DNA from 2 places in the Microbulbifer sp. CAU 1566 genome. Region 1 is predicted to be linked to the other one. Evidence: predicted binding sites of a transcription regulator. Region 1 holds the regulator's gene; the other holds the start of a gene.
The links. The regulator LexA, encoded in region 1, represses DNA repair genes until DNA is damaged. The targets are predictions, from matches to a motif close to ACTGTNTNTANANACAGT.
Positions count from the first base shown of each region.

Region 1 (4,401 bases):
TGTACGCGCCAGGAATAATTTCTACGCGTCAGGCGGTGCGCGGCTATTCCTTCGGCTCGGGCGCAGTCAACATGGCAGAAGCGGCGGGCGCCAGCCGGGCAAGGGTTTCTTCCAGACTGCTCTCTGCACCGAAATCCTCCCGAAGGATAGCTTCAATGGCGTCGAAGCTCGACAGAGAAAATATGGTGGCGCCCAGCATGAAATAAAGGCGCCAGTAGAAGGTCACCGGGTCGACCTGGGGTAAGGCATTGGCAAGCTGGCCCGCAAACCGCCGGTAGCTGGATCCATAGCGCGAAACGATAAACCGCCGCAGGTGGCCCTGGGACTGGGTATAAGCCAGCCCCAGTAAACGCATGAAGCGCTTGGGATCGCGCCCCTCTCTTGCGAGACCGGCCAGTGCGACCCGATACAGGCTCTGCAGGAGGTCATCCACCTGTAAGCACTCGTCCTGAAGCTCTCGACGGCTCAACTCCCGATCCAGATGCTCCGTAAAAGGCGTAAGGAAACGCTCAAATACGGCCTGGATTAACTCTTTTTTCGAACCAAAATGGTAGTTTACCGCGGCCAGATTCACCCCGGCGGTGCTGGTGATAGTGCGCAGCGAGGTTTCAGTAAAGCCGCGCTCGGCAAATAGTACCTCGGCGGCATCCAGGATTCGCTTGACGGTTTCCAGCTGACTCATACCAATTCAAACCAACAATTAAAACGTTTGTTTAAGGGCCTGAGACTAGCATAGTCGGCACCAATTGGAACATCCGTCTCCCCTGCCCCAAAAGCGGTTTAGCCAGCCGCGCGCTTGTATCCACCGAAATTTGCCCTGGCGATCACAAAACATCCAGGGAATCCCGAAATCGCGACCTCCCGGATACCAAGCCGCCGGCACCGACACTAGATTGAATTTAAAGACTGAGGAAATTGCTCGAAACGGAACTTCGAAAGAGGCGCGGGATTTGCTGTAACAGCCGCTATTGATTCCTGAACCGGCCGCCGTGGTGGTGACGATGGCGATGGCGATGGGGACGGGATTTCATAGTAGCGCGGCAACAAAGGGCCCCTAACGATTGATAACGACAGGAGGGCCGCGCCATGGCCAGAATTGCTCCGGAAATTGGCAGCTGGTTCGAAAACTTCCAATCTGGTGAATTGTTTGAAGTGGTGGCAGTAGATCACCCCTCTCGCACCATTGAAGTTCAATACATCGACGGCGCACTGGATGAGATTGACTTTCTCAGCTGGCCGCGACTACCCGTGATTGGTGCAGCACCTCCGGAAGATGCCAACGCCGGATATGGAAGCCTCGCGCGCGAAATGCAGGATGATGAGGATGCCGGATTCAAAAGTCCCTTATTTTCGCCCGCACAAAGTGCCATCGACAAACTGGAAGGCGAGTCTTTTCCCGGGACCGATGAAAGTATTTAACTGAGGGGTAGAGATCCCATCAAATATCGCGCTCGCGAATATATTCCACGATGATCTCTGCCGCCTCCTCGACCGTGTCAACCAATTTGAACAGGTTCAAATCACCGGCATCGATGCATTCCCGGTCCAACACCGTTTCCATCAACCAGTCGATTAATCCCGCCCAGTAGCGCTTCCCTACCAGAACAATAGGAAAACGCCGGACTTTTTGCGTTTGTACCAGCGTCAGCGCCTCGAAAAGTTCATCTAGGGTTCCGTACCCACCGGGCATGGCGATAAAGCCAACGGCATGCTTCACGAACATGAACTTCCGCACAAAGAAATAGCGAAAGTGCAGGCTGATATCGAGATAGGGATTCGGCGTCTGCTCAAATGGCAATTCAATATTCAGGCCGATTGAGGCACCAGCCTGGGTAAATGCGCCGCGATTGCAGGCCTCCATAATCCCGGGGCCGCCGCCGGTAATAACCGGCACTCCTTCACTGGCAAGTAACTCGCCCAGGCGCACACCTTCCTGATATTCCACCGCATCTTCACGGAATCTTGCACTGCCGAAAACCGTCACCGCGCCCTTCAATGTAATCAGGCGCTCGATACCATCGACGAGTTCCGATTGAATTCGCAGCACGCGCCACGCTTCTGGCATTTTTGCGTCCAGCATATGCCTTCTCCTTATTGCCCGACTCCCCTTTTGGGGAACTGGATGCCCATACAACCTGAAAGCCGACAGGTACCCCAAGTCTAGCAGCTAGCCCACACAGTCCCCCGGAAGATTGCGTGCAAGAGAAATCTGTATATAATCCCAGCAACTGTATAAAAATACAGACAACAGGAAAGTGCGCATGACAAACCTTACCGCTCGCCAGGCTCAGGTACTGGAACTGATCAAAACGTATCTGGACGATACCGGATACCCACCCACCAGAGCTGAGATTGCCCAGGAGCTCGGTTTCCGCTCTCCGAATGCGGCAGAGGAACACCTCAAAGCACTGGCGCGTAAAGGCGCAATTGAAATGGTCGCCGGCGCCTCACGCGGTATCCGGATTCCAGACCACCAGAGCGGCTTGCCCATTGTTGGCCGGGTCGCGGCAGGTAATCCGGTACTGGCGGAAGAAAATATTGAAGAATATTGCGAGATCCCGGCGGAGTTTTTCCACCCACCGGCAGACTATCTGCTGCGGGTACACGGCATGAGCATGAAGAATGCCGGTATTTTTGATGGCGACCTGCTGGCCGTACAACGCACGGACAACATCCGCAATGGCCAGATAGTAGTGGCACGGATTGAGGATGAAGTGACCGTGAAGCGATTCAAGCGACGCGGCAACCAGGCAACCATCCAGCTGCTGCCGGAGAATGATGACTTTGATGTTATTCAGGTGGATATGCGTGACAAGAATTTCGCCATTGAAGGCCTGGCGGTTGGTGTGATTCGCCAGAATCCCTTTTAAGGCGCGCATTCACCATCTTCCAGACATAAAAAAACAGGGCCTCAAGCCCTGTTTTTTTATGCGTCTTTCACGGCGTTTGATACACGATTCGCCCCGTATCTTTCCGTTACAACCCGTTACAGCGGCCGAAATCACCGACACTGCGGGGTAGGTTTAAGCAAGTTCAGTGTACCGTGTGCTCGGTCACATCCACGTCTTCCTCGAAGGATTCCGGCTCTGCTTCCAGCTCATTCACATCCTGCACCGCCTCAATTCCCGCCTCCAGCATGGCGCGGGCAATGGCAATCTTGTGCTCACGCAAAAACTCGAGGCTCTCCGCTGAGAAATGAATACGCACCAGCGGGTCTCCCTTGTGACCAGCGCGTCGCAGCGCCACATCACCATTGGACAACTCGATGATTTCGTAGGTCTCAGAAGACATTCACTTCTCCAGTTACAGCATGATTTTCCGCCATTGTAACACAGGGGGAAGTGATTAATCTGCGGCGCCCACTGAAGGCGCTACCACTCTTCGCCTTGTACCCGCTGCCGCTGCACCAGCTCGGTAAGCCCCCGCAGCCAGCGATTGAGACACTCGGGGTCCACCGCAACCGGCATATCTTCCAGTTGCCGCACCGGAATCAGTGTCTGTACGCCCGCCCCTCCGTCAGGCCCCTGCCCGGCGCTAGTCGGAAGCTTCCAGAGCCCAATCCAAGCAACTGCCATCGGGTAGAACCAGCTATCCGGGTTTTCCGCCAGGCTCACCAGCTCGCCGACGTCCGCACTGAATTTGCCCCGGGCCGTCAGCAGGCTCTGTAGCGCCGCTGCGGATTCTGGCACCACACCAGTGCCCAGACCCAACTGGTGGGACTGCTCGCCGAGAAATGCACGATATGCCCGCCACAGTTGCAATAACGCCCCTTCCTGCAAAGCGGCTTGCAGGAGGGGGTTTTCGGTACTGCCCCGCTCATCCAGCGACTGGAGCAGAATCTGGCATTTGCGGAGGGCCGAGGCCACTGTGCCGGTATAGGGGTTGCTCAAGTACAGACCTACCCTTTAGGAACTTTCTTTAGGGGCTTTCTTGGCAGCCGCTTTTTTGGCAGGCGCCTTTTTAGCCGCAGCTTTCTTGGCCGGTGCCTTTTTCGCAGCCGCCTTTTTCGCGGGAGCTTTCTTTGCAGCAGCCTTCTTCGCTGGGGCTTCTACTTCCCATTTCCCGTTGTTGTAGAAGGCCTTCCAGCCCGTCGCTTTGCCCTCTTCCTCACTCTGAACATACTGTTCCTGGGTCTTGCGACTGAAACGGACCACCGTATCCCGCCCCTCGTTGTCTTCCGTGGGAGCAGAAAACAGGAAGCTGTACTTGGGATCTATCTCATCTTTGTGGGGCAGCAACTCCTTCACCAGAGGCGCACGTGTCTCCCGGTTTTTCGGGAACTGGCTTGCCGCCAGGAACAGGCCGGAAGCGCCATCCCGTAGGATGTAGGTGTCGTCGACTTTTTCGCAGGCGAGCTCTGGCATGGGCACCGGGTCCATTTTGGGGGGCGCCGGTTGTCCG
Region 1 covers NZ_JALNMG010000003.1:35,326-39,726, forward strand. The annotation lists gene M0G74_RS08560 (TetR/AcrR family transcriptional regulator) at 44-682, opposite strand; gene M0G74_RS08565 (DUF6763 family protein) at 1,087-1,419, shown strand; gene M0G74_RS08570 (TIGR00730 family Rossman fold protein) at 1,439-2,080, opposite strand; gene lexA (transcriptional repressor LexA) at 2,262-2,870, shown strand; gene M0G74_RS08580 (hypothetical protein) at 3,034-3,291, opposite strand; gene M0G74_RS08585 (DUF6586 family protein) at 3,372-3,890, opposite strand; gene topA (type I DNA topoisomerase) at 3,906-4,401, opposite strand, start outside.

Region 2 (4,401 bases), on a different contig from region 1:
GCGTCCGGCGGGAAACAGAAGTTGTTCGCTGTTATCCAGCGGGCTGGGGAAAAAGAGTTCGCTGTGAAACTCTGCGGGTGGCTCGTAGCTGGGTACCGGGTCCGGGCGGGTGCCGTTCAGGCGTGCCTGGTAGTCGATAAAACTGCGCCCGAAGCGATTGCCCACTTCCGACAGGGGGATGGCCAGGAGCTGGCTGACCCGTTTGATACCGCAGGCGTAGAGCTTGGCGATGGCTTTGTTGTTACAGTCCAGCAGTTTGCTGGGGGCGAAGCTGATCCACTGGCGCCACTGCTGTGGGCTGGGGGGGCTCTGGGTTTCTTCGAGCCACAGGCGGTGCTCAGGTAACTGGCTCAGCAGGTGTGCGGCGCTGGGGCTGTGGCCCAGGCCCATGACATGGCTAATACGCATCTTGCGCAGCTCTTTGCGCAGTTGTTGTAACAGCGGGGCCAGGCCGCCATTGGCCTTGAGGCTGCCACTCAGCTCCAGAAACAGGCAGGCGGGGCCGTCATCCCCCTGGTCTTTCTTTTTGCCTTTTTTCTCGCCGGGGTGCGCACTGCCGCGCGGGGATACCACCGGGGTAAAGCTGTAGCCCCATTGGGCAAGCTGTTGCAGCAGCTGGGACTCCCGCTCCGGGTCGCGTTCCAGCAGTTCCAGTTCGGGGCAATAGGCGCAGGCGGTGGCAATCGTCAGTCCCGAGGCTACGTTGCGTGCATGCCCTGTGGCGTTGGCCTCCAGGATCAGGTTGCCATCGGTAACGGCCAGAGGGGTGCTCTCACTATCTTTGCGCCCGGCGCGGGTGAGGGCTTCCAATGGCAGTCGGGGAAACTGAATACAGAGCCAGAGCATGTGCTGTCCTCCCGTTGCGCCTGAAATTAGTGCAGCGGCTGGTCGCGGCGAACCAGCCTCGGATTGCGGGCCAGGTGTATGCGCTGGCCGGATTTACCGTTCAATTGCTTGAGCAGATGCAGCGCCAGCTGCTCGCCATCACTCTTCAGTTGCAGGCGCAGGGTGGCGGGGGAGGGACTCAAGGCGCTGGAACCGGGGCGGAAGTGGAAGTGCAGGCAGTCGCCCTCACGTGCGGCAATTTGCAGGCGACGCAGGTCCTTGTCTGCCGGAGTCTCGCTGTTCTGCCAGTTCACCAGGGCACCACAGGCCCCGGATTGCAGGGACTGCTCTGCGGCCCACAACTGGTCCCGCTGGCCACGGGGGTGCAGTATCAGCAGCTTTTCCAGTTGTACCCCGGCCTGTACCAATGCCGGTGCGTAGGGGATATGAGGAGGGTTGACCAGTATCACCATACGTCCCTGGCGAGTCATTTCTGCCAGGGTGGGCAGGATGAGGGACATTTCACCAATTCCTGCTTTATCGACCAGAAACTCGGTGGTGGCGCCGCGGGGCCAGCCATGATTGGCGAGCAGTGCATCGAGACCGCGATAGCCGCTGCTGATTCCGGTGCGGCGCTGTTGCTGGCGGTTGGCCAGTTGCCAGATATCCGGCCGGGTCAGTAGCCGCTGCAGGGACTGATTTTCGGTCTGATTACTTAACTGTTTGTTTTGCATGAAGTTTTCGGCGCTGTTCACGATCTGTTGGCTCCACACTGGCGGTCTGCAAGGGGTTGACTGGTTGCATATACAGTATCTACTGGCAATTTATACAGTAGTCATCCAGTGTCGGCAAGCCCGTACCAGGTAGACTGGCACTTTTTTGCACAGGGTAAACCGGCTATGATTCGGCCTCTTTAACGACCGCCAGAATTGAACAAGCGAGGGGACAGGGTGAGCATCAAATCCGATAAGTGGATTCGTCGTATGGCCGAGAATGAGGGGATGATCGAGCCCTTCGAGCCGGGCCAGGTACGCCATGGTGAATCAGGCGACCGCTTGATCTCCTACGGCACCTCCAGTTACGGCTACGATGTACGCTGTGCCAGTGAGTTCAAGATCTTCACCAACGTGCACTCGGCGACTGTGGACCCCAAAGCCTTTGATGAAGACAGCTTTGTGGACGTTACTGGCGATTACTGCGTCATTCCGCCCAATTCCTTCGCGCTTGCCCGCACCGTAGAGTACTTCCGTATTCCGCGCTCGGTACTGACTATCTGTCTGGGCAAGTCCACCTATGCCCGCTGCGGCATCATTGTGAATGTGACGCCACTGGAGCCGGAGTGGGAAGGGCACGTGACCCTGGAATTCTCCAACACCACCAATCTGCCCGCGAAGATCTACGCTAATGAAGGTGTGGCGCAGATGCTGTTCTTCGAATCCGACGAAATCTGTGATGTGTCCTACAAGGATCGCGGTGGCAAATATCAGGGCCAGCGTGGCGTCACTCTGCCGAAGACCTGATTGTTATCTGACGACCTTTTGCCATGACAGATTTTCCTGCCCAGGCCGATGTGTTGATCATCGGCGCCGGTGCCGCCGGCCTGATGTGCGCGGCGGTGGCGGGCAAGCGCGGGCGCAGTGTGCTGGTGCTGGACCACGCCAACAAAGTCGGCAAAAAAATCCTGATGTCCGGCGGCGGCCGCTGCAACTTCACCAACCTGTACACGGCGCCGGATAATTTCTACAGCGAAAATCCCCACTTCTGTAAATCCGCCCTGGCCCGCTATACCCAGTGGGACTTTATTGCGCTGGTGGAAAAGCACGGGATTCCCTACCACGAGAAAACCCTCGGCCAGCTGTTCTGCGATAACAAGTCCCGGGATATTGTCGATCTCCTGTTAACCGAATGTCGGGAAGCCAAAGCCCAGATCCGGACCCGCTGCGATATTCAGCGCATCGAGCCGCTGGGAGGCGGGTTAAAAGGTTTTGAAGTGCACACCTCGCTGGGCAAGGTGGTGTGCGAATCCCTGGTAATCGCCACCGGCGGGCTGTCGATTCCCACCATGGGAGCGACGGGGTTTGGCTATGAAATTGCCAAACAATTTGGCCACAACATAATCCCCACTCGTGCAGCGTTGGTACCCTTTACCCTGAACAAGCGTGCACTGGCGCGACAGCAGGAGTTACCGGGAACGTCGCTGCCGGTGAACGCCAGTTGCGAGCAGGGCAGTTTTCACGAGCAGATGCTGTTTACCCACAAAGGACTGAGCGGCCCGGCGATATTGCAGATATCCAGTCACTGGCGCGAGGGTAAGAAGGTAGCGCTGGATCTGGCTCCGGGGCTGAATCTTCCCGAGTGGTTGAGCGAACAGCGGGGGAGTAAGACCGAGAGCTACCTTCACACAGTATTGGCGGAACTCTGGAGCAAAAAACTGGTGCAGTTCTTCCTGCAGAGGAACGGCCTGGAGAGTAAACCCCTGAAGCAGTACAGCGAACATGCACTGCGAGAAGCGGGAGAAAAGCTGCAGACCTGGGAGCTGGTGCCCGAGGGAACCGAGGGCTACCGCACCGCAGAAGTGACTCTGGGCGGAGTAGACACCAATGAGGTTTCATCTCGCAGCATGGAGAGCCAGAAGCAGCCGGGATTATATTTCGTTGGCGAAGTGCTGGACGTGACCGGTTGGCTGGGTGGCTACAATTTTCAGTGGGCTTGGGCGTCGGCCCATGCGGCTGGCGCTGAAGTCTGAGAGAGAAAATTATGGGTGACGTTCTACCATTCAAGAGAAAGACTGCCTGGGAAAAACACAAGGGTAGCAGCCTGTGTCGCGATGGCTTTCACAAATGGATTGTGGTGACCGAGCGCAAATTTGATGTGAAACAAGGGAAGCTGGTAACCGAATACCGCTGTCAGCGGTGCGGGAAAACCAAGACCAAATTACTGTAAATAAAAAAGCCGGCATATGCCGGCTTTTTTATTTCTTGCTTTTGCTATCAGTCTTTAGGTGCGGCAACACCCATTTCTTCCAGCAGGTTGTCGGCGTGGTCGATCTTCTCCATGACCCACAGCATGTATTCCACATCCACGTGAATCGCACGGGTATTGTCGTTGAAGTCCCAGTCCGCATTGATGCTGTCGTAGGTACCGTCGAATACCAGGCCGATAAACTCGCCCTTGCCATTCATGGTAGCGGAACCTGAGTTACCGCCGGTAATGTCTACGGTGGTCAGGAAGTTCACCGGAACCGAGTCCAGTTGCTCATCATAGAAACGACCGTAGTCCTTGTTCTTGATCGCATCCAGCTGTGCCTGGGGCGCGTCAAAAGGATCTTCACCGGTGTATTTGGCTTCGATACCGCGCAGGGTGGTGAAGGGTACAAAGCCGTCTTTACCATCGTTGCCATCGGCTGCGCCTTTGATGGTGCCGGCGGGCGGGGTGTAGCCTTTTACCAGACCGTAGGTCAGGCGCAGGGAGCTGTTGGCATCCGGGTAAACGGGTTTACCCTGCTCGTTGTAGTAGGCAATCAGCAGGTCCATGTACTGCGGGCGAAGCTCGGCGAAACGACCGGCCATGGCCTTG
Region 2 covers NZ_JALNMG010000002.1:743,277-747,677, reverse strand. The annotation lists gene M0G74_RS08395 (DNA polymerase Y family protein) at 1-846, opposite strand, end outside; gene imuA (translesion DNA synthesis-associated protein ImuA) at 873-1,559, opposite strand; gene dcd (dCTP deaminase) at 1,776-2,345, shown strand; gene M0G74_RS08380 (NAD(P)/FAD-dependent oxidoreductase) at 2,369-3,571, shown strand; gene M0G74_RS08375 (hypothetical protein) at 3,583-3,768, shown strand; gene M0G74_RS08370 (S46 family peptidase) at 3,816-4,401, opposite strand, start outside.
Region 2: imuA (translesion DNA synthesis-associated protein ImuA) is a predicted target of LexA. The motif match lies at 1,619-1,636, and genes of this name have one in related genera.